One region of the Streptomyces sp. NPDC126503 genome, then DNA from elsewhere that is predicted to be linked to it. Evidence: riboswitches for the same ligand, from Rfam matches in the RefSeq annotation. Region 1 holds a riboswitch; each other region holds the start of a gene.
What was found. A riboswitch is a leader RNA that binds a small molecule or an ion and turns the genes downstream of it on or off. The one in region 1 is predicted to bind cobalamin.
Positions count from the first base shown of each region.

Region 2: linked by a shared signal. The riboswitch ahead of ABTY40_RS07245 (cobalamin biosynthesis protein) and the one ahead of ABTY40_RS28145 (energy-coupling factor ABC transporter permease) in region 1 are both predicted to bind cobalamin.
Region 3: linked by a shared signal. The riboswitch ahead of ABTY40_RS12260 (ABC transporter substrate-binding protein) and the one ahead of ABTY40_RS28145 (energy-coupling factor ABC transporter permease) in region 1 are both predicted to bind cobalamin.

Region 1 is NZ_JBEORS010000031.1:13,527-23,394, forward strand. Features, by position in the region: gene ABTY40_RS28110 (heavy metal translocating P-type ATPase) at 1-1,415, shown strand, start outside; gene ABTY40_RS28120 (PadR family transcriptional regulator) at 1,692-2,231, opposite strand; gene ABTY40_RS28125 (FAD-dependent oxidoreductase) at 2,305-4,320, opposite strand; gene ABTY40_RS28130 (energy-coupling factor ABC transporter ATP-binding protein) at 4,496-5,386, opposite strand; gene cbiQ (cobalt ECF transporter T component CbiQ) at 5,383-6,132, opposite strand; gene ABTY40_RS28140 (energy-coupling factor ABC transporter substrate-binding protein) at 6,139-6,546, opposite strand; gene ABTY40_RS28145 (energy-coupling factor ABC transporter permease) at 6,543-7,256, opposite strand; cobalamin riboswitch at 7,286-7,479, opposite strand; gene ABTY40_RS28150 (PTS-dependent dihydroxyacetone kinase phosphotransferase subunit DhaM) at 7,590-7,997, opposite strand; gene dhaL (dihydroxyacetone kinase subunit DhaL) at 7,994-8,653, opposite strand; gene dhaK (dihydroxyacetone kinase subunit DhaK) at 8,706-9,698, opposite strand.
Region 2 is NZ_JBEORS010000004.1:50,108-59,975, forward strand. Features, by position in the region: gene ABTY40_RS07225 (hypothetical protein) at 1-1,182, opposite strand, end outside; gene ABTY40_RS07230 (alpha/beta hydrolase) at 1,260-2,387, opposite strand; gene ABTY40_RS07235 (inorganic phosphate transporter) at 2,789-4,063, shown strand; gene ABTY40_RS07240 (hypothetical protein) at 4,076-4,297, shown strand; cobalamin riboswitch at 4,408-4,550, shown strand; gene ABTY40_RS07245 (cobalamin biosynthesis protein) at 4,586-5,575, shown strand; gene ABTY40_RS07250 (cobyric acid synthase) at 5,572-7,080, shown strand; gene ABTY40_RS07255 (putative cobaltochelatase) at 7,232-9,325, shown strand; gene cobO (cob(I)yrinic acid a,c-diamide adenosyltransferase) at 9,325-9,868, shown strand, end outside.
Region 3 is NZ_JBEORS010000007.1:169,500-179,367, reverse strand. Features, by position in the region: gene ABTY40_RS12290 (hypothetical protein) at 1-770, shown strand, start outside; gene ABTY40_RS12285 (aldehyde dehydrogenase family protein) at 1,047-2,519, shown strand; gene ABTY40_RS12280 (APC family permease) at 2,546-4,108, shown strand; gene ABTY40_RS12275 (GMC family oxidoreductase) at 4,105-5,694, shown strand; gene ABTY40_RS12270 (UDP-glucose dehydrogenase family protein) at 5,738-7,066, opposite strand; gene ABTY40_RS12265 (EF-hand domain-containing protein) at 7,217-7,468, opposite strand; cobalamin riboswitch at 7,568-7,769, shown strand; gene ABTY40_RS12260 (ABC transporter substrate-binding protein) at 7,836-8,873, shown strand; gene ABTY40_RS12255 (FecCD family ABC transporter permease) at 8,870-9,868, shown strand, end outside.

The DNA.
Region 1 (9,868 bases):
TCGCGGTCGGCGACACCGTTCTCGTACGCCCCGGCGAGCGCCTCCCCGCCGACGGCACCGTCCTGCAGGGCGCCGGCGACGTCGACCAGGCGACCATCACCGGCGAACCGCTGCCCGCCGCCAAGGCCCCCGGCGACGAGGTCTTCGCCGGCACCCTGAACGGCGCGGGGGCGCTCCGCGTCCGCGTCGACAAGGACGCCTCCGCCTCCGTGATCGCCCGGATCGTCGCCCTCGTCGAGGAGGCGAGCGCCACCAAGGCCCCCACCCAGCTGTTCGTCGAGCGCGTCGAACAGCGCTACTCGGTCGGCGTCGTCGTCGCCACCCTCGCCGTCTTCGGCCTGCCCGTCCTCCTCGGCGGCGACGTCACCGAGGCCCTGCTCCGCGCCATGACCTTCATGATCGTGGCCTCGCCGTGCGCGGTCGTCCTCGCCACGATGCCGCCGCTGCTCTCCGCCATCGCCACCGCCGGACGCCACGGCGTCCTCGTCAAGTCGGCCGTCGTGATGGAGCGGCTCGGCGCCGCCGACCGCGTCGCCCTCGACAAGACCGGCACCCTGACCGAGGGGACGCCCCGGGTGACCGCCGTCCACGGCGACGAGAAGGCCCTCGCCCTCGCCGCCGCGGCCGAACTGCCCAGCGAGCACCCGGTCGCCCGCGCCGTCGTCGCCGAGGCCCGCGCCCGCGGACTGCGCCTGCCCGAGGCGACCGACTTCTCCTCCGAACCGGGCACGGGCGTACGGGCCGTGGTCGAGGGCCGGGAGGTACGGGTCCGCAGGGCGCCCGGCACCCACGCCGACACGGCCGTCGAGGTCCTCGTGGACGGCGCGCCCGCCGCCGTCCTGGAACTCTCCGACCGCCTGCGCGACGGCGCCCCCGAGGCGGTCCGTGCCCTCGCCCGGCTCACCGGCACGGCCCCCGCCCTGCTGACCGGAGACAACGCGGGCGCCGCCGGCCGGATCGCCGCCGAGACCGGCATCGCCGACGTCCGTGCCGGGCTCCTCCCGCACGAGAAGGCGGAAGCGGTACGGGAGTGGGAGCGGGCGGGCGCGAAGGTGCTGGTCGTCGGGGACGGCGTCAACGACGCGCCCGCCCTCGCCGCGGCCCACACGGGCATCGCGATGGGACGGGCCGGTTCCGACCTTGCCCTGGAGACCGCCGACGCGGTCGTCGTCCGCGACGAACTCGCGGCGATCCCCGCCGTGGTGGCCCTCTCCCGCCGCGCCCGCAGGCTGGTCGTGCAGAACCTGGTGATCGCCGGAGTCTGCATCGGCGTCCTGGTCGTCTGGGACCTCGCCGGCCACCTCCCGCTGCCCCTCGGCGTCGCGGGCCACGAGGGCTCGACGGTCCTCGTCGGCCTCAACGGCCTGCGGCTGCTGCGGGACGCGGCATGGCGGAAGGCAGTGAACGGCGAGTGAGGGGAGAGGTGTGAGGCCGGGCCGTCGCGCCCCCTCCTCCATGCGCGCGCCGGACCCGGGAGCCGGGTCCGGCGCCGGCCCGTTCAGCCCTCCGGCCGCAGCGGGCCGCGCTCGTGGGCCGCGACCGGGCGCTGCGGGACGCGGTGGACCACGCCGTCGACGGTGACGGCGACCAGCGGGGGGACCGCCTTCCACCGGGAACGAGCGGGACGCCGTGCGCTCGGGCACGGCCCCGGGGAGGCTCCGGGCGGTGCTCCCGGCGGCCGGGCCCGCCGGTCACTCCTCCGGCCCGAGCTCCGCCAGGGCCCCCGTCAGCCACTCCACCCAGAACCGTTCCAGCTCGACCCCGCCCCGCAGCACCAGGTGACGCAGCCGGTCAGGCTCCGACCGCCGCCGCTCCGGCGGGAAGTCACGCTCCTCGATCGCCAGGTACTGGGCCAACTGCCCCTGGTGCAGGGAGAGATGGCGCTCCAGCTCGGCTCGCAGCCCCGCGGAGCCCACGACGGCCGCCGCCCGCATGCGCAGCAGCAGCGCCGAGCGCAAGGGCTTGGGGTCCTCCGTCCTGGCCACCCACGCGCTCAGCTCGGCGCGGCCCGCGGGCAGCACCTCGTACTCCTTGCGCTGCCCGCGCACCGGAACCGGTGCCGGCAGGGCCCGGATCTGCCCCGCCTGCTCCAGCTTCCCGAGCTCCCGGTAGATCTGCTGGTGAGTGGCCGACCAGAAGTAACCGATCGACTTGTCGAAGCGGCGCGTCAGTTCGAGACCGGAGGACGGCTTCTCGAGCAGGGCGGTGAGGATCGCGTGCGGGAGGGACATGCTCGCATCCTAGGTTCGGCCGCCCCGCGCTCCGCGGACGGTTCACGGGGCGGCCGCCGGGGCCGGGGACGGATCAGAGGGTGGCGGCGAGCCGCGTCCCCTGGTCGATCGCGCGCTTGGCGTCCAGCTCGGCGGCCACGTCGGCGCCACCGATGAGGTGCGCCGTGCGGCCCGCGGCCACCAGCTCCTCGTACAGGTCCCGCCTCGGCTCCTGACCGGCGCAGAGCACCACCGTGTCGACCGGCAGCACCTGCGGCTCGCCGTCGATCGTCAGGTGCAGGCCCTCGTCGTCGATCCGCTCGTACGACGCGCCCGCCACCATCGCCACGCCCCGGTGCTTCAGCTCGGTGCGGTGGATCCAGCCGGTCGTCTTGCCGAGGCCCGCCCCGACCTTGCTGGTCTTGCGCTGGAGCAGGTGGACCTGGCGCGGCGGCGCGTTCCGCTCGGGAGCGCGCAGGCCGCCCCGGTTCTCGTACGAGGTGTCGACGCCCCACTGGCGGAAGTACGTCTCGGGGTCCTGGCTCGCGCCCTCCCCGCCGTCGGTGAGGAACTCGGCGACGTCGAAACCGATGCCGCCCGCGCCGATGATCGCGACCCGCTCGCCGACCGGCGCGCCGTCCCGCAGCACGTCCAGGTAGCTGAGGACGCTCGGGTGGTCCTCGCCCGCGATGCCCGGGGAGCGCGGGGTGACGCCGGTGGCGACGACGACCTCGTCGAAGTCCGCCAGGTCCCCGGCGGCGACCGGGGTGTTCAGGCGGACGTCGACACCGCGCTCGTCGAGCTGGACCCGGAAGTAGCGCAGGGTCTCGTCGAACTCCTCCTTGCCCGGCACCCGCTTGGCGACGTTCAGCTGGCCGCCGATCTCGGCGGCGGCGTCGAAGAGGGTGACCGAGTGGCCGCGCTCGGCGGCGGAGACCGCGCAGGCGAGCCCGGCCGGGCCCGCGCCGACGACCGCGATCCGCTTCGCGCGCCGGGTGGGGGAGAGGACCAGCTCGGTCTCGTGGCAGGCGCGCGGGTTGACCAGGCAGGAGGTGATCTTGAGGCTGAAGGTGTGGTCCAGGCAGGCCTGGTTGCAGCCGATGCAGGTGTTGATGGTGTCGGCGCGGCCGGCGGCGGCCTTGGCGACGAAGCCGGGGTCCGCGAGGAACGGGCGGGCGAGCGAGACCAGGTCGGCCCGGCCCTCGGCCAGGATCTCCTCGGCGACCTCGGGGGTGTTGATGCGGTTGCTGGTGACGAGCGGCACGGAGACCGTCCCCATCAGCTTCTTCGTCACCCACGTGTAGGCGCCGCGCGGCACCGAGGTGGCGATGGTGGGGATGCGGGCCTCGTGCCAGCCGATGCCCGTGTTGATGAGGGTGGCGCCGGCCGCCTCGATCTCCTTGGCGAGCTGGACGACCTCCTCCAGGGTGGACCCGCCGGGCACCAGGTCCAGCATGGAGAGGCGGTAGATCAGGATGAAGTCCGTGCCGACCCGCTCCCGGATCCGCCGGACGATCTCCAGCGGGAACCGGACGCGGTTCTCGTACGAACCGCCCCAGCGGTCGGTGCGCCGGTTCGTGGCGGCGGCGATGAACTCGTTGATCAGGTAGCCCTCGGAGCCCATGACCTCGACGCCGTCGTAGCCGGCCTCCCGGGCGAGCTCGGCGCAGCGGACGTAGTCCTCGATGGTCTGCTCGACCTCGGCGTCGGTCAGCTCGTTCGGTACGAAGGGGCTGATCGGGGCCTTGAGCGCGCTCGGGGCGACCAGGGCGGGGTGGTAGGCGTAGCGGCCGAAGTGGAGGATCTGCATCGCGATGCGGCCCCCCGCCTCGTGCACGGCCCCGGTGATCAGCCGGTGCTCGGCGACCTCCTCGGCGGTGGTGAGCTTGGCCCCGCCGTCCCAGGGCCGCCCGGCCTCGTTGGGCGCGATGCCGCCGGTGACGATCAGACCGGCGCCGCCGCGGGCGCGCTCGGCGTAGAAGGCGGCCATCCGCTCGAAGCCGTGCTCGGCCTCCTCCAGGCCGACGTGCATCGACCCCATGATCACCCGGTTGGGCAGCGTGGTGAACCCCAGGTCGAGCGGGCTCAGCAGGTGGGGGTACGGGCTCATGGGGGCTCCTCCTCGCACGGTCGTCGTGCTCTGTTGTAGGCGAGGCGGAGGTGGTTCTGCAACTAGTTGCAGAAGAATCGGGGCGTGATGTCCACTACTCCCGGACCCGGCGCGCGTGGGGACGGCGAAGGCCCCGGGCGCGCGGGGCGTCCGGGGCTTCGGAGCACGGGCCCGGTCAGGAAGGGCCGGGCGCTCCCGGCTCTCCCCGCGCCCCCAGGGCTTCCGGTACGAGCGTGGCCGCCCAGGCGTCCAGCTCCTCCGGCGTACGCGGCTCCCGCGCGCCCTCCGGGAGCAGTCCGTGCGCCCGCAGCAGCCGCCCGACCGACGTGCCCCACGGCCGCCGCAGCCGGGCCGCGTCCAGGAGGTCGTGGTCCCCGAGCAGCCGGTCCACCGGCCCGGTCCGCAGCCCGCCGGGGGAGAGGACCGCCGCCTCGTCGGCCCAGCGCAGCGCCAGGTCCACGTCGTGCGTGGCCATGACCACCGTCGTGCCGTCCTCCCGCAGCCCCTCCAGGGCGTCGAGCAGCCGTTCCTGGCCGTGCGGGTCGAGCCCGGCCGTCGGCTCGTCCATGATCAGGACACGGGGTCGCATCGCCACCGCCCCCGCGATCGCCGCCCGCTTCCGCTGCCCGTACGACAGCAGGTGCGTCGGCCGGTCCGCGAGCGCCGTGATGTCAAGCGCCGCGAGCGCCCGCGCCACCCGGAGCCGTACCTCCTCCTCCGGCAGCCCCAGGTTCATCGGCCCGAAGGACACGTCCTGCGCCACCGAGGCGGCGAACAGCTGGTCGTCCGGGTCCTGCACCACGAGCTGCACCGTGGTCCGCAGCCGGGTCAGCCCCTTCCGGTCGTACGCCACCTCCGTACCGTCCAGGAGCAGCGCGCCGCTCCCGCAGCGCAGACCGCCGCTCAGCAGCCGCAGCAGCGTCGTCTTGCCGCTGCCGTTGCGGCCGAGCAGCGCGATCGCGCGCCCCTCCGGGACCGCGAAGTCCACGTCCGACAGGACGGCGGGACCGTCCTCGTAGGCGAACCCCGCCCCCACCAGCTGCACCACGGGAGGAGACGCCGTCATGGCAGGAACCTTTCCAGTACGAGGGTGAGGGCGACGAGCCCGGACAGGAGCGCGCCCGTCGCCGCGAGGAACGGCCGGGAGACCGCCGCGGCCGGGACCAGGACCCGCAGGGTCCCGTCGTAGCCGCGCCCGGCCAGTCCCGACTGGAGCCGGTGCGCCCGGTCGAAGGCGCGGACGAAGGCGGTCGCGCCGAGCCCGGCCAGCGAACGCCAGGCCGCCGCCCGGGTGGTGTGCCCGAGCCGGGCGGCCTGCGCCTGCCGGATCTTCGCCAGCGCGTCCAGGAGCAGGAAGACGATCCGGTACATCACGAGCGCCACGTCCACGACCGGCGCCGGCACCCCGGCCCGCACCAGCCGGGGCAGGACGTCGTAGACGGGTGTCGTGAACGCGAACAGCAGCACCCCGAGGGACGCCGACGCACTGCGCAGGAGCAGTTCGGCCGCGTGGACCGGGCCGTCCGGTGCGAGCGACACGAGCCCGTGGCCCCCGCCCACCTGGAAGAGGAGCGGTACGGCGCCCGTGACGCAGAAGCCGAGCGGCACCCGGAAGGCCCGCCACAGTGCCCGGCCCGGCACACCCGCCGGACCGAGGAGGACGGTGAGGGTGGCCGCGGCCACGAGCACGGCGCCCGGCCACGGCGGCAGCGACACCGCGCACAGGGTGAGCCCGAAGCCGAGCAGCGCCTTCTCGGCGGGATGACGGCGGCGCCAGCGACTGCCGTGCGCCGCCGCGTCGATCGGCAGCATCGGCGGTTACGCGTCCCCGGGCGGCGGGAGCACCGGCCCGGCACCCGCGTCGGGCGCGGCCCCGGCCTGCCCCGCGGCCCGCGCGCCGCCCTCGGCGCGCACCCTCGCCTCCGCGTGGGCCTCACCCTGCCTGCGCCCGCGCCGCACGCCGAAGTAGTACGCGAGGACGCCGGCGCCCAGCGCCGCCTGGAGGGCGAACAGCGCCGACTCCACCTCGCCGGACGGCGGCTCGTACAGCGGGGCGAACCAGGGCTCGTAGTCCGGCCGCAGCTCCGTGATCGCGCTCTCCGCCTCCGCGTCCGCCCCGGCGAAGGGCTCCTCCTTGTGGTCGCCGAGCCCGAGGGCGAGCGGCAGGACCGCCAGGGCCACCACGACGAGCAGCAGCAGCGCGTTGATCTTCGCGTTCCGGCTCATCGGGCGCTCGCCCCCTCGGACGGCGCGGCGTCACCGGCTGCCCCGGCCGGCCGGGCGAGAACGCCGAGCCGGATCAGGTCGCCCTTGCTGGACTGCGCGAGGAGCCGCATCACGAGCACCGTGAGCAGGCCCTCGCTGACCGCCAGCGGGATCTGCGTCACCGCGAAGATGCCGCCGAACTTGGCCAGCGCGCCCGCCACGCCGCTCCCGGGGTCGGGGAAGGCGAGGGCCAGCTGCACGCTGGTCACGCAGTACGTCGAGAGGTCCGCCACGAACGCGCCGGCGAACACGCTCACCATCAGCGGTGCCCCGGCCCTCCGCAGCAGGACGTACGTCCCGTACCCCGCCCACGGGCCGGCGACGGCCATGGAGAAGGCGTTCGCGCCGAGGGTGGTCAGGCCGCCGTGCGCCAGGAGCAGCGCCTGGAAGAGGAGCGTGAGGGTGCCGAGCACCGCCATGATCGGCGGGCGGAACAGGATGGCGCCGAGTCCCGTACCGGTCGGGTGCGAACAACTGCCCGTCACCGAGGGCAGCTTCAGCGCGGACAGGACGAAGGTGAAGGCGCCGGAGGCGCCCAGCAGCAGGGTGGACTCGGGGTTGGACCGCACCTCGCGGGTCAGCGCGCGGACTCCGTGGACGATGAACGGTGCGGCCGCGACGCTCCAGGCGGCGGCGTGCACAGGGGGCAGATACCCCTCGGCTATATGCATGGTTGGGAGACCCTCTCCAGCACCTCGTGGATGGACAACGCGCCCTGGCCGGTCTCCTGGCTGACGGTCATGCCGCCCGACTCCGCCTTCCCACACCCCGGCGGTCTCCCGCGGCGGTGCAGTGGCTTCCCCTGGGGGATGGAGCCGGACCTCCCGATCACAGTGGCGAGGGCCGCACCGGTACTGCACCGGTTTCCCGTACACCAAGGCGGTGCGACACTAGTGGGTTGACCAGGTGCATCACAACACGGTGGCCACCCGGCGCGTTCTCCCGCTCACTGCGCGCTGTCGTCGTACGCCCCCGCGCACCCCGGTACCGGCCACCCCCTCCGGTCACTCCTTCCGGTACGTGTACGCCTCCGAGGCCGCCGCGGCGACCTCGTCCAGGTCGCCGCCCGCGCTCGCGGTCACCACGGCCGCGACGGCGCCCTCCACGAAGGGGGCGTCCACCAGCCGGGATCCCTCGGGCAGTTCACCGCCCTCCGCGAGCAGCGCCTTGACGGTGAGCACGGCGCTGCCCAGGTCGACGAGGAGCGCCACCCCGGCGCCGCCGTCGACCGCCCGCGCCGCCTCGGCGATCAACTCCGCGCTCGTGCCCAGGGCCCCGTCCGGGGTGCCGCCGGCCGGCCGGACCGGGGCCGTGTCGCCGCCACCGGCGAGGCCCCGGGCCAGTTCGGCCACGGCCGCCGCCACCCCGGCGCTGTGCGAGACCAGGACGATCCCGACCTGCCCGGCGCTCATGCCGTCCCCTCCCCGTCCGCCGTCGTACCGTTCGTCCCTTCCGCCCCGGCCGTGGCGGCGAGCGCCGCGAACAGCAGCGCCGACGAGGCCGCGCCCGGGTCCTCGTGCCCCACCGAGCGCTCGCCCAGATAGCTGGCCCGGCCCTTGCGCGCCCGCAGCGGTACGGTCCCGAGGGCGCCCTCACCGGCCCGGTCCCGTCCTTCCGTGAAGGACACCTTCAGCCCCTCCGCCCCCGGCACCAGCGCGTCCAGCATCGTCTTGTCCCCCGGTCGCGCGCCGCCCAGCCGGGAGACGGCCTCCACCCCCTCGCCCAGCGCCCCGGCGAACCGCTCCCGGGTCACCCGCGGATCGTCGCCGAGCGCCTTGCCCGCGCGCCGCAGCAGCGTGCCGTACAGGGGTCCCGACGCGCCGCCGACCGTGGAGATCAGCTGCTTCCCGGCCGCGACGAGCACCGCTCCCGGCGCCGTCGGCGGCTCCTCGTCCAAGGCCTTCCGCACGGCCGTGAAGCCGCGCCGCAGATTGGCCCCGTGGTCGGCGTCCCCGATGGCCGCGTCCAGCTCGGTCAGCCGGTCGGCCTCCCGCTCGACCGCCTCGGCCACCGCCTCCAGCCAGCGCACGAAGAACTCCGTGCCGTACGTTCCCGCCGTCTCCGTCATCCCGGTCCTCTCCCGTGTGTCCCTGACGATGTGCCCGCGACTCCGGCCCGGCTCACAGCCCCCAGCGGAGCGCGGCCGTCCGCACCGGCGCGTCCCACAGGCGCAGCAGCTCCTCGTCCGCCTCGCACAGCGTCACCGAACAGCCGGCCATGTCCAGCGAGGTCACATAGTTCCCCACCAGGGCCCGCGCGACGGGCACCCCGCGCTCCCCGAGCACCCGCGCCACCTCCGCGTGGAAGCCGTACAGCTCCAGCAAGGGCGTCCCACCCATGCCGTTGACCAGCGCCAGGACCGGGCCCGAGGGCCGCAGGTCGTCCAGGACGGCTTCGACGGCGACGTCGGCGATCTCCCGGGCCGTCATCATGGCCCGCCGCTCCCGGCCCGGCTCGCCGTGGATGCCCACGCCCAGCTCCAGTTCGCCGGGCGGCAGGTCGAAGGTCGGCGATCCCTTCGCCGGGGGGGTGCAGGCGCCGAGGGCCACCCCGAAGGAGCGGGACCGTTCGTTCACCCGCCGGGCGACAGCCTCGACCCGCTCCAGCGGCGCGCCCTCCTCGGCGGCGGCCCCGGCGATCTTCTCCACGAACAGCGTCGCCCCGGTGCCGCGCCGCCCCGCCGTGTAGAGGCTGTCCGTGACCGCCACGTCGTCGTCGACGAGGACCCGGGCGATCCGCACCCCCTCGTCCTCGGCGAGTTCGGCCGCCATCTCGAAGTTCAGCACGTCACCGGTGTAGTTCTTGACGACGAACAGCACCCCGGCACCACTGTCGACGGCCGCCGCGGCCCGCACCATCTGATCGGGGACGGGCGAGGTGAACACCTCGCCCGGACACGCGGCGTCCAGCATCCCGGGCCCCACGAACCCGGCGTGCAGCGGCTCGTGGCCCGACCCGCCGCCGGACACCAGCGCCACCTTTCCGGCCACCGGCGCGTCCCGCCGCACCACCACCCGCCGCTCCACGTCCACGGTGAGCTCGGGATGAGCGGCGGCCATGCCCCGCAGGGCGTCGGCGACGACGGTCTCGGGCACGTTGATGAGCATCTTCACAGCGGTCTCCTCGGGCCTCGCGAGCCGGTGGCCCGCTCCCCTCCCGGTGGGGGCGGGCCGTCCGGCGGGCTGGTCTGACGGCGTGCGGCTGACGGTGGTGCGTGCTGCTCGAAGGCCGGTCCCGGCGGTGACCGCCGGGGTGCCCCTGCCGAGTATCGGCCCTGCCGCCG
Region 2 (9,868 bases), on a different contig from region 1:
GAGCCAGGTCGCCTCCTCGCGGGTGAGGACCTCCTGCGCGTCGTCGGGGTCGGCCCCCTCGTACTCGGCGAGCCAGAGCAGCGCGTACGGGCGCAGGGAGGGCTCGGCCAGGGCGGCCCGCACCTCGGCCTCGGCGGGGGCGCCGACGACCCGCAGCGCCTCGAAGGCGAGCCCGCGCAGCAGGGCGTCCTCGCCCCTCGCGACGGCCAGGAGCTCGGAGACGGCGCTGGAGAGCGTGCGGGCCGCGAGCCAGGCGCGGTACTCGTCGCGGGCGGGGCCGGGGGTGAGCCGGGCGCAGCCGCGGAGCATGTCCTCGGCCGACTGCTCGATGTTGCCGGCGGGGCTCTGCGCGGCGACGCAGATCTGCTCCAGCTTGACCCAGACCGCCCAGTTCCCGAGCGGTGTCAGGGTGGCCTGGCGGCCTTCCGGGCCCGGGTCCAGGGTGAGCGCGCCCACCGCGGCCAGACCCTCCAGGGCCCAGTCGAGGAGGGCGGGGAGCCCCTCGGGCGCGCAGGAGGGGGCGGCGGGGCCGGCGAGGTCCGCCGTGCCCGGCACCTCGCAGCGCTCCTCGCGGAGCTCCTCCACCCGCTGGCCGAGCAGGTCGAGGAGGGAGGGGACGGGGACGGGGCCCTGGGAGAGCTGGAGGAGCGAGAGGACCTGCGGGACGGCCTCGACGACCTCGGCGACGGCGCTCGCCTCGACGCCCTCGGGGGCCGGGTGCACCAGGGACCAGGCGTCGAAGAGGGCGACCCAGCCGCGCAGGACGGCGGAGTCGTCACGGTCCCAGGCACGCAGCCGCCAGCCGGGGCGGGCGGTGTCGCCGTGCAGTTCGACGAGCCCGGCGAGGCGGGCGCGGTCCCAGCCGGCCCGGATCTGGCCGGGCGTCAGGCCGAGGGCCTCGGCGGCCCGTTCCCGCGCGGGGACGCTCGCGGAGCCGGGGCGGGCCGCGGGTCCCGCGCCGCGCGGGGCGGCGGCCCAGCGGGCGATCCGTACGGCGTCGGCGAGGACGTGCCGCGCCTGGCGGGCGAGTTCCGCGCGGGGCGGAGTCCCCTCGGGCGGCCGCGGTGCCGGGCGGGTGCGCCGGGTGGTCACCGCCCGCCGGGCGGTGGCCAGCGCCCGCGGGCGGACGAGTCGGAGTCTGGAGTTGCGCGCCAATGGTTCATCGGGCTTTCGAGACGTCACGGGGGCAGTCTTCCCGCTGACGGCCCGAAAGCCCAATCGGAATGCCCGGTGCCGAGGGAGCGGCTCCCGGCGGACCGTCACATGAGTGGGGTGAGGAAGCGGCGCACGGCCTCCTCGTAGCGCAGCGGGTCGGCGTTCCACATGGCGGCGTGGGGGGCGTGCCGCACGGTGACCAGGGTGACGAGGCCGGGCCGGCGGGTGGCGAGTTCGACGGACGGCTCCCAGGGGGCGAGCGTGTCGTCGGGCCCGTGCAGGATCAGGGTGGGAACGCGCGGATCGGCCGCCGCGGGGGCGGCCGGGAAGCGGCCCGCGGGCGGGCCGGTCATCGCGCGGGCGGCCCGGACGGCGAGCGGGAGCAGGAGCCCGGGGATCCGGTGGGCCGTGGCGAGGTTGCGCAGGGTGGTCTCGCGGGCGAGGACCGGGGAGTCCAGGACGAGGCCGGCGATCCGGTGCCGTACGCCGGACTCGGCGGCGGCGCGCAGGGCCATCGAGGCGCCCGTGCCCCAGCCGTGCAGGACGACCTGGGCGGCGCCCCGGCGGACGGCGTAGCGGATGGCGGCGTCGACGTCGCGCCACTCGGAGTCGCCGAGGTGGGCGAGGCCGTCGGGTGAGGCGGGGGCGCCGGCGTCGCCGCGGTAGGCGGGGACGAGGACGGGCACCTTGCGGCGGGTGAGGAAGGGGACGAGGTTGAGCGGGTGCTCGCGGGTGGTGCCGAGGCCGTGCAGCGCGATCACCCAGGTGGTGCGTGGGCCGGGCACCAGCCAGGCCGGGAGCGGCCCCAGCTCGCCGGGGATCTCGACGTCCTCGTAGGGGAGGCCGAAGGCGGTGAGCGGGGTGCCGACGTGCAGCTGCGGGGTGAGCCGGACGCGGGCGCCGGTCCCGAGGGTGCCGAGCTCGACCCGTTCCAGGCGGCGGACGACGGTGTCGGCGGTGTGCGGGACCCGGTCGAGGACGGGACCGACGACCGCGTGCAGGCCGGGCGCCGCCACCCCGTACGTACCGGGGCGCAGGGACGCGAGGCTGCGGGTGAGGGTGATCCGTTCCGGTCCCGTGGCGTGCACGGTGAGCCGGGGGTCTCCCGGGAGGGGACGTCCGGACGAAGCCCTGAGGGCGACGTCGCTGGCGTACCGGCCGGCCGCCACCGCGGCCGCGCCGACACCGATCAGTGTGGTGACGGCCGCTGCCGTCGCTGTAGCCGGGCGCACGCTCCCAGTGTCCGCAGCACGCCCCGTCCGTGCCACCCGACGGGCCGGTCGCGCGGCGACCTTCTCTCCGGGAGGTCCCCGGGGCGGGTGTCCGTGTCGTCGGAGGTCCCCCGGGCGGGTGACATGGGTCTCGCGGGGCCGTCCCCCGTCGGGATGATTCCGTCCAGGGGGCGGACAGGCCTTCGGACGCCGGGGAGGCGGCGGGGGGCGGTGGGCCAGCGGGCGTACGGATTACCCGGGGTTCCGGGGTGTTCGGATGGTGGACAGGGGTGGGCGGCGCCGGAAAGCGGAATCCGTTGACACCGGTTCGGGACACCACACTGCCCGCCCCAGTTCACCTTCCGTTCATCCAGGTTGCTTACGTTCGACGAGCCACTGACGTCAAACGATTGCCTGGGTAAATGGAACACATCACGCTGCTGCTCGCCATTGTGGTCGTGACAGCTCTCGTGTTCGATTTCACGAACGGTTTCCACGACACCGCCAACGCGATGGCCACGACCATCTCGACCGGTGCGCTCAAGCCCAAGACGGCGGTGGCCATGTCCGCCGTGCTCAACCTCGTCGGCGCCTTCCTCTCGGTGGAAGTGGCCAAGACGATCTCCGGCGGCATCATCAACGAACAGGGCATCCGCACAGAAGTGATCTTCGCGGCCCTGGTCGGCGCCATCCTGTGGAACCTGCTGACCTGGCTCGTGGGCCTGCCCTCCAGCTCCTCCCACGCCCTCTTCGGCGGCCTCATCGGCGCCGCGGTCGCGTCGGCCGGCTGGTCGGCCGTCAACGGCTCCACCATCGTCACCAAGGTCCTCATCCCGGCCGTGGCGGCCCCCCTCGTCGCCGGTCTGGCCGCGATGGCCGCGTCCCGCCTGACGTACAAGATCAACGCCAACCGCGAGGCGAAGGCCACGGCCAAGGGCTACCGCGCCGGCCAGATCGCCTCCGCCGGTCTCGTCTCCCTCGCGCACGGCACCAACGACGCGCAGAAGACGATGGGCATCATCACCCTCGCGCTGGTCACCCAGGGCGTCGTCGCCCCGGGCGCCAACCCGCCGCTGTGGGTCATCGTCTCGGCCGGTGTCGCCATCGCCCTCGGCACCTACCTCGGCGGCTGGCGCATCATCCGCACCATGGGCAAGGGCCTCACCGACCTCCAGCCGCAGCAGGGCTTCGCCGCCCAGACCAGCGCCGCCACGGTCATCCTGGCCTCCTCGCACCTGGGCTTCTCGCTCTCCACCACCCAGTCCTGCTCGGGTGCCGTGATGGGCGCCGGCCTCGGCCGCAAGGGCGGTGTCGTCCGCTGGTCGACCGCCACCCGGATGTTCGTGGCCTGGGGCCTGACCCTGCCCGCCGCCGGCCTCGTCGGCGCCGGCGCCGAGTTCCTCACCCAGCAGGGCACCTGGGGCATCGTCGCCGTCGCGATCCTGCTGGTCTCCGGCTCCGCCGTCATCTGGGCGCTGTCCCGCCGCAAGCCGGTCGACCACCACAACGTCACGGACGACGACCTCGACGGCGGCTCCGGCACCCCCGGCGTCGTGACCACCGCGATCGCGGCCGTCACCCCGCCGCCGCCGGCCGGCTCGGTCGCCGCCGTCGCGGACGAGGACCTCAAGACCACCATCCCGGCGCGGGTCCCCACGGACCCGGCCGCTCCCCCGGCCCCCGCCGCAGCGGTGTAAGGAACGAACGACATGAAGATCGACTGGGCAGCCCTCGGCTCCGTCTTCGGAGTCAGCCTCGTGGCGACCGTCGCCCTGGTGGGCCTCTTCTCCCTCGGCATCGTCGGCCTCACCAAGCAGGAGGAGGCCGCGGCGAACGGCGGCTCCGCCACCCTCGCCCGCACCGGCGCCTACGCCTGCTTCGCGCTCTGCGCGGCGGCCGTCGCGTACGGCATCTTTCTGATCGTCGTCTGACACGGCGACCTGACGGCCGGGCGGTCCGCACCTCGGGTGCGGGCCGCCCGGCCGTCGTGTCTGTGGTGCTTCGCACAGTGACCCGTCGCAGGTCAAGAGTGAGTTGACGGGCGTTCTCGGGGCGTGGTGGACTGCCGAGGCCATTACGGCGGCAAGGAAGAGGAAGTCCGGTGCGATTCCGGCGCGGTCCCGCCACTGTGACCGGGCCCCCAGGGGTCCGGGAGCCAGGAACTCCCCCCGCCGGTCACGTCGAGCCAGGGCGCGGACCCTGAGTGAGGACACAGCGCCATGCCCGGCCGCACCCGCAGCCTGTCCGAAGCCGGCCCTTCCGGGGCCGCCGGTGTCTTCGCGTACGGAGCGGCCGCCGGCCTCGCCGCCGATCTGCTCCTCGGAGACCCCCGCCGCGGGCACCCCGTCGCCGCCTTCGGCCGGGCCGCCGCCGCCGTCGAGCGGCGCCTGCACCGCGACCACCGGGGCTGGGGCGCGCTGCACACCGCCGTCTGCGCCGGTTCCGCCGTGGCGCTCGGCGCCGTCGCCGCCCGCGCCGCACGGCGCAGCCGCGCCGCCTCCACCGTCCTGACCGCCGCCTCCGTGTGGGCCGTCGTCGGCGGTACGACCCTGGGCCGCGAGGCCCGCGCGATCGGCGGGGCGCTCGCGGCCGGCGACCTGGAGGTGGCGCGCGAGCGGCTGCCGCGTCTGTGCGGCCGTGACCCGCAGTCCCTGGACGGTCCGGCGATGGCCCGCGCGGTCGTCGAGTCCGTCGCCGAGAACACCTCCGACGCCGTCGTCGGCGCCCTCGTGTGGGGCGCCGTCGCGGGCGTGCCGGGGCTGCTGGGCTTCCGGGCCGTCAACACCCTGGACGCGATGGTCGGCCACAAGTCCCCGCGCCACCGCCGCTACGGCTGGGCCTCGGCGCGCCTGGACGACCTGGCCGGCTGGCCGGGCGCCCGCCTGACGGCCGCGCTCGCCACCCTCGCCGGGGGCGATCCGCGCGGGGGCGTACGGGCCTGGCGGGCCGACGCCGGCCGGCATCCCAGCCCCAACGCGGGTCCGGTCGAGGCCGCCTTCGCGGGCGCCCTCGGCGTACGGCTCGGGGGGACGCTCTCGTACGGCGGGCGGGTCGAGCACCGGCCCGTCCTCAACGGGGAGGGGCGGCCCGTGGAGGTCGCCGACATCGACCGGGCGGTCCGGCTCTCGCGCCGGGTGACCTGGCTGACCCTGGCCGCCTGCGCGGGCGGCCGGCTGATCGCGGACACGCTGAAGCGGAGGACGAAGTGAGGGGTGGGGGGCTGCTCGTCGCCGGGACGACCTCCGACGCGGGCAAGAGCGTCGTCACGGCCGGCATCTGCCGCTGGCTGGTTCGGCAGGGCGTCAAGGTCGCGCCGTTCAAGGGACAGAACATGTCCCTCAACTCCTTCGTGACCCGCGAGGGCGCCGAGATCGGCAGGGCCCAGGCCATGCAGGCGCAGGCCGCCCGCGTCGAGCCGACCGCGCTGATGAACCCGGTGCTGCTCAAGCCGGGCGGCGACCGGTCCAGCCAGGTCGTGCTCATGGGCCGGCCGGTGGGCGAGATGAGCGCCCGCGGCTACCACGGCAACCGGCAGAAGGAACTGTTCGAGCCGGTCGTCGCCTGCCTGGAGGAGCTGCGGGCCACGCACGACGCCGTGATCTGCGAGGGCGCGGGCAGCCCCGCAGAGATCAACCTGCGCCGCACCGACATCGTGAACATGGGCATCGCGCGGGCCGCGCGCCTGCCCGTCGTCGTGGTCGGCGACATCGACCGGGGCGGGGTCTTCGCCCAGTTCTTCGGTACGACGGCGCTGCTCGCGCCCGAGGACCAGGAGCTCGTCGCCGGATACCTCGTGAACAAGTTCCGGGGCGACGTGACCCTCCTGGAACCGGGCCTCGACATGCTGCAGGGGCTCACCGGACGCCGCACCTTCGGCGTCCTGCCGTACGCGCACGGCCTCGGCATCGACGAGGAGGACGGCCTGCGCGTCTCCCTGCGGGGCGCGGTGCGCGAGTCGGTGGTGGCCCCGCCGGTCGGCGCGGACCTGCTGCGGGTCGCCGTCTGCGCCGTACCGCTCATGTCCAACTTCACGGACGTGGACGCGCTCGCGGCCGAGCCGGGGGTGGTCGTGCGGTTCGTGGACCGGCCCGAGGAGCTGGCCGACGCGGACCTCGTCGTCGTGCCCGGCACCCGGGGCACGGTCAAGGCGCTGGCCTGGCTGCGGGAGCGGGGCCTCGCGGCCGCCCTCGCGCGGCGGGCGGCCGAGGGCCGGCCGGTCCTCGGCATCTGCGGCGGCTTCCAGGCCCTCGGCGAGCACATCGAGGACGAGGTCGAGTCGAGGGCGGGCGCCGTCGACGGCCTCGGACTGCTGCCCGTCCGGGTCCGTTTCGCCCGCGAGAAGACCCTCGCCAGGCCGGTGGGCGAAGCCCTCGGCGAGCGCGTCGAGGGGTACGAGATCCACCACGGCGTCGCCGACGTACGGGGCGGGGAGCCGTTCCTGGACGGCTGCCGGGTCGGTGCCGTGTGGGGCACCCACTGGCACGGCTCCCTGGAGAGCGACGGCTTCCGCCGCGCCTTCCTGCGGGAGGTCGCCGCGGCGGCCGGGCGCGCCTTCGTCCCGGCCCCGGACACCTCCTTCGGGGCGCTGCGCGAGGAACAGCTCGACCGGCTCGGTGACCTGATCGAGGAGCACGCCGACACGGACGCGCTGCTGCGGCTCATCGAGGAGGGGGCCCCGAAGGGGCTGCCGTTCGTGCCGCCGGGGGCGCCGTGAGGGGACCGTCCGCGAACGCGCGGGGAGCACGGGTCCGCCGCCTGTCCCGGCGGGCCGTTCCCACGGGCGCGAGCGGGTCCGCCCGCCCGGCGCCCTCCCGGGCCGGGCACGCCCCGGCCGAGCACAAGCCTTCCGAAGGAGTGACCACCCGATGAGCACCCGCTTTCCGTTCACCGCCGTCGTCGGCATGGACGACCTGCGGCTGGCGCTGCTGCTGAACGCCGTCAGTCCGTCCGTGGGCGGTGTTCTCGTCCGGGGCGAGAAGGGCACCGCGAAGTCGACCGCCGTCCGGGCGCTGGCCGAACTCCTGCCGGAGGTGGCCGTCGTCGCCGGGTGCCGGTTCAGCTGCGACCCGGCCTCGCCGGACCCGGACTGCCCGGACGGGCCCCACACCGGCGGCGCCCCGGACGCCCGCCCGGCGCGGATGGTCGAACTGCCCGTGGGAGCCTCCGAGGACCGGCTCGTCGGCGCGCTGGACATCGAGAAGGCGCTCGCGGAGGGCGTGAAGGCCTTCGAGCCCGGCCTGCTCGCCGCCGCGCACCGGGGGATCCTGTACGTCGACGAGGTCAACCTCCTGAGCGACCACCTGATCGACCACCTGCTCGACGCCGCCGCCATGGGCGCCTCCCACGTGGAGCGCGAGGGCGTCTCCGTGCGGCACGCCGCCCGCTTCCTGCTCGTGGGCACCATGAACCCCGAGGAGGGCGAGCTGCGGCCGCAGCTGCTCGACCGGTTCGGGCTCACCGTGGAGGTGGCCGCCTCGCGCGACCCGCAGCAGCGGGTGGAGGTCGTCCGGCGGCGGCTGGCGTTCGAGGACGACCCGGCCGGGTTCGCCGCGCGCTGGGCGGACGAGGAGACCGCGCTGCGGGAGCGGATCGCCGCCGCCCGGGAGCTGCTGCCGAAGGTCGTCCTCGGGGACGCCGCGCTGCTCCAGATCGCCGCGACCTGCGCCGCCTTCGAGGTGGACGGCATGCGCGCCGACATCGTCATGGCCCGGACCGCGACCGCGCTCGCCGCGTGGGCGGGCCGGACCGAGGTCACCTCCGAGGACGTGCGGCAGGCGGCCCTGCTGGCGCTCCCCCACCGCCGGCGCCGGGCGCCTTTCGACGCGCCCGGCCTGGACGAGGACAAGCTCGACGAGACGCTGGAGCGGTTCAAGGGCGAGGAGCCGGACGGGGACCCGGAGCCGGACGGCCCGGGTGACGGCGGTCCCGGTGACGACGGAGGGCCCGGGGGCGGCGGGGGCGGGATTCCGCCGCAGAGCGAGGGGCCCGGGTCCGGGGAGCCCCCGGCGCCCGAGGAGTCCTCCACGCCCGAGGAGACCTCCGCGCCCGGGGAGGCCCCGGCGCAGGCTTCGCGGGGTGGCGGTCCCGGCGCCGGTGAGCGCGCCGCCGTCGCGGCCGGGGAACCCTTCCGTACGAAGACGCTGAGCGTGCCCGGTCTCGGCGAGGGGGCCGCGGGGCGGCGCTCCCGGGCCCGTACCGAACACGGCCGTACCACCGGGGACACCCGGCCCCGGGGCGCGCTGACCAAGCTGCACCTGGCCGCGACCGTACGGGCCGCCGCCCCGCACCAGCGGGCGCGCGGGCGCGGCGGGCCTGGGCTCGTGGTGCGGCGCGACGACCTGCGGCAGGCGGTCCGGGAGGGCAGGGAGGGGAACCTGGTCCTGTTCGTGGTGGACGCCTCGGGGTCGATGGCGGCGCGGCAGCGGATGAGCGCCGTGAAGGGCGCGGTCCTGTCGCTGCTGCTCGACGCCTACCAGCGGCGCGACAAGGTGGGTCTCGTCACCTTCCGGGGGCGGGACGCCGAGGTCGCGCTGCCGCCGACCTCGTCGGTGGACGCCGCCGCCGCCCGTCTGGAGAAGCTGCCCACCGGCGGGCGCACGCCGCTGTCGGCCGGGCTGCTGAAGGCGCACGACGTGCTGCGCGTGGAGCGGCTGCGGGACCCTTCGCGGCGCCCGTTGCTCGTGGTGGTGACCGACGGCCGGGCGACCGGCGGCGGCGCCGACCCGGTGGCGCTCGCGGCCCGCGCCGCGCGGCTGCACGCCGCCGACGGCACGGCCGCGGTGGTCGTGGACTGCGAGACGGGGCCGGTACGGCTCGGTCTCGCCGGGAACCTCGCCCGTGATCTGGGCGGGACCGCCGTGACGCTGGACGAGCTGCGCGCCGACGCGATCGCCGGGCTCGTCAGGGACGTACAGGGACAGGGCAACAGCCCGAAGGACTCGATGAGGAGGGCCGCGTAGTGCCCAAGGGACAGCCGACCGTCGTTCCGGACGACGGACTGACCACCCGCCAGCGGCGCAACCGCGCGCTGGTGATGGTGCACACGGGCGTCGGGAAGGGGAAGTCGACCGCCGCCTTCGGCATGGCGCTGCGCGCCTGGAACCAGGGCTGGCCGATCGGGGTGTTCCAGTTCGTCAAGTCCGCCAAGTGGCGGGTCGGCGAGGAGAACGCGCTGAAGGCGCTCGGTGAGACGGGCAAGGGCGGCACGGTCGTCTGGAACAAGATGGGCGAGGGCTGGTCCTGGATCCAGCGCGAGGTCGCCGAGGGCGAGCAGTCGCACGAGGACAAGGCGCGCGAGGGCTGGGAGCAGGTCAAGCGGGACCTCGCCGAGGAGCGGTACAAGTTCTACGTCCTGGACGAGTTCGCGTACCTGCTGCACTGGGGCTGGATCGACACCGCCGAGGTGGTGGAGGTGCTGCGGAACCGTCCGGGGCAGCAGCACGTGGTCATCACCGGCCGCAACGCCCCCCAGGAGCTGGTGGACTTCGCGGACCTGGTGACCG
Region 3 (9,868 bases), on a different contig from region 1:
GCGCCGACGCGAAGCCCGTGGCCTCCCCGACCCGCTTCCCCGGCTTCCCGCGCCCCTCGCGGACGACGCCCGAGCCCACCATGCCCACGGTCCCGGACTTCACGGGCGACTCCCTCGACATCGCCTTCCCCCGCTCGCGGCGGCTCGGACTCACCGTGACCTACCACGACGCCTCCGACCAGAAGCGGCGGGTGGAGGGGCGCTCGCTGTGGAAGGTGTGCTTCCAGAAGACCTCCGGCACCCCCGGCGACCCGGCCGTCGACTTCGCCGTCGTCCGCGACGAGGAACCCTGCCCGCCGGCGGAGGGCCGCCCGGTGCCCTGGCCGAGGATGCCCGAAGTGGTCGGGACGGCCTGGCGCGCCGCCGTCGCCGAGGTGGTGGGAGCGGGCGTGCCCGAGGACCGGCTGTACGCCGAGGCGGCGTACCTCAACGACGTGCTGCCCGCCGAGGGCGCGTACGAGGAGTGGCGGGTGTGCCGGCAGGACCCCGCCGAGGGCGAACCGGTCACGGACGAGGTCCGGACGGTGACGCTCTCCCTGACCGCGCCCGGCACCGGCTGCCCTGACCCCGACCGGGGCCGGGACGCCCGGCTGCCGGACCGCGACGGCGACGGGGATCCCGACCGCGTCGACCCGTACCCCGGCGACCGCGACCGCACCCGCCTCCACCCCGACGGGCGGCCGAGCGGCTCCGACTCCTGGGGCGGCTCCGGCGGTTCGGGCGGATCCGGCGGCGGCTGGAGCCCCTGCCGGCACACGCGGTGGTGCTGACCGCCCTCCGGTGACCCGGGCGGCCCCGGCCACCCGCCCACCGCCTCGGCGCCCTTCTCTCCCTTCCGGCAGTGCCGCTGCCAACCCGTCGGACAAGCCGCCCGTTTCACGACATGACGCCGGCCCTTTCTCCCTCCGGGCACCGCCCGCGCGGCCCGGCGACCTCCTCCTCACGCGCGTGTGGAACCTCACATTCGGCATGGAACGCGAACGCCGGGTGAGGCACCCGTCCGCAAGGACGCGCCGCAAGGGCGCTGACCAGGAGGAACGAGAAGCATGCCCGAACTCTTCATCGGCGGAGCCTGGCGGTCCGCGCTCGACGGCCGGACCCGGGAGATCCGGTGCCCCGCCGACGGAAGCCTCGTCGCGGTCGTCGACGAGGCCGGCGGCAAGGACACCGTCGAGGCCGTCGCGGCCGCCCGCCGCGCCTTCGACGAGGGACCGTGGCCCACCACCCCGGCCGCCGAGCGGGGCGACCTGCTGCTGCGCGTCGCCGGTCTGCTGGAGCGCGACAAGGACGCACTGGCCCGCGCCGAGTCCCTCGACACCGGCAAGCGCCTGGTGGAGAGCGCGTACGACATCGACGACGTCATCGCCTGCTTCCGCTACTTCGGGCGGCTCGCCGGCACCGAGACGGGCCGGGTCGTGGAGACCGGCACCCCCACGGCGGAGAGCACCGTGGTGTACGAGCCGGTCGGCGTCTGCGCGCTGATCACCCCCTGGAACTACCCCCTGCTCCAGACGGCCTGGAAGGTGGCCCCGGCCCTCGCCGCCGGCAACACCTTCGTCCTCAAGCCCAGTGAACTCACCCCGCACACCGCCCTCCACCTCATGCGCCTGCTCGCCGAGGCGGGGCTCCCCGACGGCGTCGCCAACCTGGTGCTCGGCGCGGGCCCCGAGGCGGGCGCGCCGCTGGCCGAACACCCCGACGTCGACCTGCTCTCCTTCACCGGCGGGGTGCGGACCGGCCGCCGGCTGATGGCGGCCGCCGCCGCCACCGTGAAGAAGGTCGCCCTCGAACTGGGCGGCAAGAACCCGAACATCGTCTTCGCGGACGCCGACTTCGACGCCGCCGTCGACATGGCGCTCACCGCGGTCTTCCTCCACTCAGGGCAGGTCTGCTCGGCCGGGGCCCGCCTCCTCGTGGAGGACCGGATCCACGACCGGTTCGTGGACGAACTCGTGCGCAGGGCGGGCGACATCCGCCTCGGCGGCCCCTTCGACGAGGCCGCCAGGACCGGGCCGCTCATCTCCGCCGAACACCGCGCCAAGGTCGAGGCGTACGTCGAGAAGGGCATCGCCGAGGGCGCGGTACTGCGCTGCGGCGGCGCCCGTCCCCAGGGCGCGGACTTCGAGCGGGGCTTCTACTACCTGCCGACCGTGCTGGACGAGTGCCGGGCAGGCATGGAGGTCGTCCGCGAGGAGTCCTTCGGCCCCGTCCTCACCGTCGAACGGTTCCGCGACGGTGACGAGGACCACGCGGTCGAGCTGGCCAACGACACCATCTACGGCCTCGCCGGCGCCGTCTGGACCGGCGACGAGGCCCGCGCCCGCCGGATGGCCCGGCGGCTGCGCCTCGGCACGGTCTGGATCAACGACTACCACCCGTACGTGCCGCAGGCCGAGTGGGGCGGCTTCAAGCAGTCCGGCACGGGCCGGGAGCTGGGCCCGGCGGGCCTGGCGGAGTACCGCGAGGCGAAGCACATCTGGCGCAACACCGCGCCGGCCGCGCAGCGCTGGTTCGAGTAGTCCGCCCCACCGTCGAGGAGTCACCCATGACCGCAGCACCGCCCGGGCCCGCCGTGGCCCGTGACGACGACGAGCTCGCCGAGTTCGGCTACCGGCCGGAGCTCAAGAGAACACTCGGCACCTTCCACACCTTCGCCGCCGGCATCTCGTACATCTCCATCCTCACCGGCACCTTCCAGCTGTTCTACTTCGGGTTCGCCAGCGGCGGACCCGCCTACTGGTGGTCCTGGCCGATGGTCTTCGCCGGCCAGTTCATGGTGGCGCTCTGCTTCGCCGAGCTGGCCGCCCGCTACCCGGTGGCGGGCTCCATCTACAACTGGTCCAAGAAGGTGGGCAATCCGCACATCGGCTGGCTCGCCGGCTGGATGATGCTCCTCGCCTCGGTGGTGTCGATCGCCGCCGTCGCCCTCGCCTACCAGCTGACCCTCCCTCAGATCTCTTCGGCCTTCCAGATCGTCGGGGACGGGACGGGGCCCTACGACACGGCGACCAACGCGGTCCTCCTCGCCGCCGTGCTGATCCTCTTCACCACGCTCGTCAACGCCTTCGGCGTGAAGCTGATGGCACGGATCAACACCGCCGGCGTCTTCCTCGAACTGATCGCCACCGTCGTCCTCATCGTCCTCCTCGCCGTCAACGTCGTGCGCGGCCCCGAGGTCGTGACCGACACCGCCGGCACCGGCACGGGCCAGCCCTTCGGCTACCTCGGCGCGTTCCTCGTCGCCTCCCTCGCCTCGGCGTACGTGATGTACGGCTTCGACACGGCCGCCTCGCTCGGCGAGGAGTCCCTCGACCCCTCGCGCAACGCGCCGCGCGCCATCCTCCGCGCGATCGTCGCCTCCTTCGTCCTGGGCGGCCTCATCCTCATCCTCGCCCTCATGAGCGTCTCCAGCCTCAGGGGCGGGAAGATCTCCACCGACGGCCTCCAGTACGTCGTCCTCGACGTGCTCGGCCCGACGGCCGGCAAGGCGATGCTCTGGTGCGTCCTCATCGCCGTCACCGTCTGCGCGCTCGCCGTCCACACCGCCGCCGTCCGCCTCGCCTTCGCGATGGCCCGGGACAACAACCTGCCCGGCGCGTCCCGGCTGTCGAAGGTCAGCCCCCGCTTCGGCACCCCCGTCCTGCCGACCGTGATCATCGGCGTCCTGGCGCTGGCCATCCTGCTGGTCAACATCCGTCAGCCGCAGATCTTCACCGTCGTCACCAGCATCGGCATCATCATGATCTACCTCGCCTACCTGCTGGTCACGGGACCCATGCTGGTCGCCCGGCTGCGCGGCCGCTGGAAGCCCGCCGAGGGCAAGTTCTCCCTCGGCCGCTGGGGCCTGCCCGTCAACATCCTCGCCGTGCTGTGGGGCGCGGGCATGACCCTCAACCTCATCTGGCCGCGCGCCGCCGTCTACAACGCCACCGCCCCCCACCACTGGTACCTGCGCTGGGGTGCCGTCCTCTTCGTCGGCGCCATCGCGCTCGGCGGATTCACCTACTACTGGTTCGTGCAGCGGCACCGCACCGGAGTCCTCGCCGAACACGCCGCCCCGGCGGCCCCCGAACAGCCCGCCGCACCGAAGGAAGCCGTCGCCCGATGACCGACACCACCCGCACCCCCGAGACCCACGGCACCCACGAGACGTTCGACTACGTGGTGGTCGGCGGCGGCACGGCGGGCAACGTCGTCGCCGCCCGGCTGAGCGAGGACCCGTCCGTGTCGGTCTGCGTCCTGGAGGCCGGCCCCAGCGACGTCGGCGACGACAACGTCCTGAAGCTGGAACGCTGGATGGGCCTCCTCGAATCCGGCTACGACTGGGACTACCCCGTCGAACCCCAGGCCAGCGGCAACAGCTTCATGCGCCACGCCCGCGCCAAGGTCCTCGGCGGCTGCTCCTCCCACAACTCGTGCATCGCCTTCTGGGCCCCCGCCGAGGACCTGGACGACTGGGCCGCGGCCGGCTGCACCGGCTGGAGCGCGGCGGACCTCTTCCCGCTCTACCGGCGCCTGGAGAACAACGACGCGCCCGGCGATCACCACGGCCGCACCGGCCCCGTGAAACTGCGCACCCTCAAGGGCGGCGACCCCTGCGGCACCGCCCTGCTGGAGGCCTGCGCACAGGCGGGCATCCCCACCACCCCCTTCAACACCGGCCGGACCGTGGTGCGGGGCGCGAACTGGTTCCAGATCAACTCCGACGAGAACAACATCCGCCAGTCGTCGTCGGTCGCCTACCTGCACCCCGTCATGGGCAAGCGCCCCAACCTGGAGGTACGCACCGGGGTCCGGGCCAAGCGGCTCCTCTTCGACGGGGACCGCTGCACCGGAGCCGAGTACCTCGACCCGGACATGATCCACAGCCGCACGGTCCGCGCCCGCCGCGAGGTCGTCGTCTCCTGCGGCTCCATCGACACCCCGAAGCTCCTGATGCTCTCCGGCATCGGCCCGGCGGAGCACCTGCGCGAGGTCGGCGTCGACGTCCGCGTCGACGCGCTCGGAGTCGGCGAGAACCTCCAGGACCACCCGGAGGGCGTGATCATGTGGGAGGCGAAGCAGCCCATGACCACCACCTCCAGCCAGTGGTGGGAGGCCGGCATCTTCTACGACACCGAGCCGGGACTCGACCGCCCCGACCTGATGTTCCACTACGGCTCCGTGCCCTTCGACATGAACACCGCCCGGCACGGTTACCCCACCTCCGAGAACGCCTTCTGCCTGACCCCCAACGTCACCCGCGCCAAGTCGCGCGGCACCGTCCGGCTCCGCACCCGCGACTACCGCGACAAGCCGAAGGTCGACCCCCGCTACTTCACCCACGAGCACGACGTCCGGGTGATGACCTACGGCCTCAAGCTGGCGCGCCGCATCGCCGCACAGCCCGCGCTCGCCGGCTGGGCGGGCGCCGAGCTCGCCCCCGGGCCCGAGGTCCGTACCGACGACGAGCTGCTCGACTACATCCACAAGACGCACAACACCGTCTACCACCCGGCCTGCACGGTGAAGATGGGCGCGGACGACGACCCGACGGCGCCGCTCGACGCCCGCCTGCGCGTCAAGGGCGTCCGCGGCCTGCGCGTCGCGGACGGCTCCGTGATGCCGGACCTCGTGACCGTCAACCCGTGCATCACCACGATGATGATCGGCGAGAAGTGCGCGGACCTGCTCCGCGAGGACGCCCGGGCCTGACGGGAGCGTCACCGTACGGGGCCCGTAGCCCCCGCGCCCCCGCTCAGGCGGCGGGTTCGGGGGCCGGGTCCTGCCGCGACGGGCGGCGGTTGCCGACGCTCCGGTAGAGCGCGGGCGTGCGGTGCAGGACCGGGGCGGGCAGGCAGTTCTTGGCGTCGAGGACGATCCGCGGCTCCGCCATCCGGGGCACCAGCTCCTCCCAGTCGGCGCCCGTCAGCTCCGGCCACGCGGTCAGCACGAGCACCGCGTGCGCGCCGGTCACCGCCGACACCAGGGAGGGGTGCGCCACCCCGCGCGGCGCGGCGCGGCGCAGGTCCTCGGCCGTCATCGCCGGGTCCCAGACCCGTACCACCGCGTCGTGCTCGTGCAGCAGCGGGATCACCGCCCGGCTCGGCGCGGCCCGCAGGTCGTCGCTCCACGGCTCGTACCGCAGCCCGAGCACGGCCACGTGCAGACCGTTCAGACGACCCCCGGCGCTCTCCAGGAGCGTCCGCACGAGCAGCCCCGGCCGGCGGACGTTGGTCTCGATCGTGGCGTCCAGGAGCGGGGTGTCGATGTTCCGCTCCCGGGCCCAGTGCGCGAGCGCGACGGTGTCCTTCGGCAGGCAGGAGTCACCGAATCCCGTCCCGGGCGTGAGCAGGGCGGGACCGATCCGGGGGTCCAGGCCGACCCCGAGGATCACGTCGTCGATGTCGAGGTCCCCGTCGGCGCAGAGCCCGGCCACCTCGTTGGCGAAGCTGATCTTCGCCGCCAGGAAGGCGTTGCTCGCGTACTTGATCATCTCCGCGCTCGCCGGGGTCGTCGTCACCCACGGGCAGCTCACCCACGCGTAGAGCTCACGGCACCGCGCGAGCGCCGCGGGAGCGTGCGTGCCCACGACGGTACGGGCCGGGGCCTGCCAGTCGTCCAGGGCCCGGCCCTGGTTGAGGAACTCGGGGTTGTACACGAACCGCTCGCGCAGGTGAGGGTGCTCCGCCAGGAGTGCGTCGCTCGTGCCGGGCGGCACCGTCGACTTGAGCACCACCAGCGGCGACCCCTCCAGCAGGGCGGCCTGCCGCACCGCCTCGCGGACGTGGGAGAGGTTGGCCGTGCCGTCGGGCGCGGGCGGCGTCCCCACGCTCAGCAGCACCGCGTCCACCGGATCGGCGGCCGTCGTCTCCTCCAGGCACCCCACGAAATCCAGCCGTCCCGTCCGCAGGACCGACGCCAGATGCTCCGCGAGCCCCGGCTCGTACACCGCCGGCTCCCCGGCCCGCAGCCGCGAGAGCCGCTCCCCGTCCTGCTCCACACCGACCACCCGGTGCCCGTGCCGCGCGAGCGCCACCGCGCCCGTCAGGCCGACGTACCCCTGCCCGATGACCGCTACCCGCATGGCACTCCTCGACGCTCGTGGGTCCCCGTCTCCCACCGAAACACAGAACGTGAGGGAGTGCCCTGTTCTGGTCACCCTCCGCCGCGCCGGGCGCCGTGGACGCGGGCGCTGCCCGCCCCGCGTCACCGGGCCCGCCTCACCGGGCCTTCGTCACCAGCCGAACCGGCGGTCCGCCCAGGTCGCGAACTCCTCGAAGGTCAGCACGCAGTCGCCGTTCTGGTCGGCCGCGTCGAAGAGGGCGGCCGAGGCGTCGACGTCCCCGATGCCCCAGAGCGGGATCACGCCCTGCGCCGCGAGGGTCGGCCCCTTCTCGCGCAGCGCGCGCATCACCTCCATCCGCGTCAGGGTGCCGTCGTGGTCGAGATCGAGCGCGTCGAAGAGAATGCGGGCCTTGTCGCTCATCGCTGTCCTGCTTCCGTGTGACCGTACGCGCCGTCCGGCCGACGCTTCCTGTCCGGAAGGACGCCCCTTCCGCCCGCCGGGTTGCCCGTGCACCCCCTGTGGTAATTTGCCCGGGCCAGTCGCACTCCGCGTGTACGTCCCGTACGCGACGAGTCAGGGAATCCGGTGGGAATCCGGAACTGACGCGCAGCGGTGAGGGTGACGGGCGGAGCATCGGCCACTGGGCGGTACGACAGGCCCGGGAAGGCGTTCCGTCCGGACGACCCCGAGTCCGAAGACCTGCTGGCGGCCCCGGCGTCGTACCGTCGCCCGGGGAGCACCGTACGACAGGCTCCGCGTATGAGCCGTGGCCGCTAAGGACGCTTCCGTGCCGCTCGCCCGCCCCGCCCGTACCGCCGCGCTGCTTCTCGCCGGCGCCCTGCTCGCCGCCGGCTGCGGGGGAGGGGGACCGGCACCCGCACCCGCGAAGGGCGCCGCCTCCGGGTATCCCGTCACCCTCGACAACTGCGGGCGCGCGCTCACCGTCGCCCGGGCACCGCGCCGGGCCGCCGCCCTCGACCAGGGATCGGCGGAGATCCTGCTCTCCCTCGGCCTGGCCGACCGCATGGTGGGCACCGCGACCTGGACCGACCCGGTCCTGAAGCAACTGGAGAAGGAGAACGCGAAGGTGCCCCGGCTCGCCGACCGGTACCCCTCCTTCGAGAAGGTCCTCGACACCGAACCCGACCTCGTCACCGCCTCCTTCCTCCACACCGTCGGCACGGGCGGCGTGGCCCCCCGGGAGCGCTTCGAGAAGCTCGGCGTGCCCGCGTACGTCTCCCCGTCCGACTGCGCCGGCAAGGACAACAGCGGCGACGGCGACGGCGTCCGCACCCGGCCGCTGACCATGGACGCCGTGTACGGCGAAGTGCGCGACCTTGCGCGGATCTTCGGCGTCCCGGAGCGCGGGGAGAAGCTCGTCGCGCAGCTCCGGGCCCGGGTCGCGAAGGCCACCGCCGGCGACGACTTCTCCGACGCCTCGGTCCTGTACTGGTTCTCCGACGCCGAGGCCCCCTACATGGCCGGCTGCTGCGGGGCGCCCGGCATCGTCAGCGAGACGCTCGGCGTGAAGAACGTCTTCGACGACACCCGCGAGGAGTGGCCGCAGATCAACTGGGAGACGGTCGCCGACCGGGACCCCGACGTCCTCGTGATCGCCGACCTGACCCGGCGGGCGCAGTCGGCCGAGAGCGCCGCCAAGAAGATCGAGTTCCTGGAGTCCCACCCCGCCACCCGGAACATGACCGCCGTGAAGCACAAGCGGTACGTGCTCCTCAGCGGCCAGGCGATGAACCCGACCATCCGGACCGTCGAGGGCGTCGAGAAGGTGGCCGCGGCCCTGCGGACGTACGGACTCGCCCGATGACGGCCCCTCCCGCCCGGACACCGGCCTCGATACCCGGCCGGGCGGCGGCGGCCTTCCGCGGCCGCCGCTGGACCCTGCCGCTCGCCGGGGCCGCCGGGCTCGCGCTGCTCTGCCTCTCCGCCGCCGCCGCGATCACCGTCGGCCCCGCCGACATCCGCGTCGGCGACGTCTGGTCCACCGTGGCCGCCCACCTCGGCGCGGGCGCCACCGAACTCTCCCCGATCCGCGACGGCATCGTGTGGAACCTGCGCCTGCCCCGTACCCTCCTCGCCGCCGTGTGCGGCGCGGGGCTGGCCGTCTGCGGGGTCGTGATGCAGTCGCTCCTGCGCAACCCGCTCGCCGACCCGTTCGTGCTCGGGGTCTCCTCCGGAGCCTCGACCGGAGCGGTCGCGGTGGTCGTCCTCGGCGCCGGCGGGGGCGCACTCTCCGTCACCGGAGGCGCCTTCGTGGGCGCGGTCAGTTCCTTCGCCCTCGTGCTCCTGCTCAGCCACACCCTCGGCGGGTCGACCGACCGGGTGGTGCTCGCCGGTGTCGCCGCCATGCAGCTGTTCTCCGCCCTCACCTCCTTCGTGGTGATGACCGCGGCCGACGCGGAGACCACCCGCGGGGTCCTCTTCTGGCTGCTCGGCTCGCTCGCCGGCGCGAGCTGGACGGACGTCGCCGTCTGCGGCGCGGTGCTGGCCGCCGCCCTGCTGCTCTGCGGCGGTCACGCGCGGACCCTCGACGCCTTCGCCTTCGGCGAGGACGCCGCCGCGGCCCTCGGCGTCGCCGTCACCCGCACCCGTCTCGTCCTCCTCACCGTCACCGCCCTGCTCACCGCCGTCCTCGTCTCCGCGGCCGGCGCCATCGGTTTCGTCGGCCTCGTCCTGCCGCACGCGGCCCGCGCGCTCGCCGGCCCCGGCCACGCCCGTCTGCTGCCCGTGACGGCCCTCGCCGGCGCGGTCTTCCTCGTCTGGGCCGACACCCTCGCCCGTACCGTCCTCGAACCCCAGGAG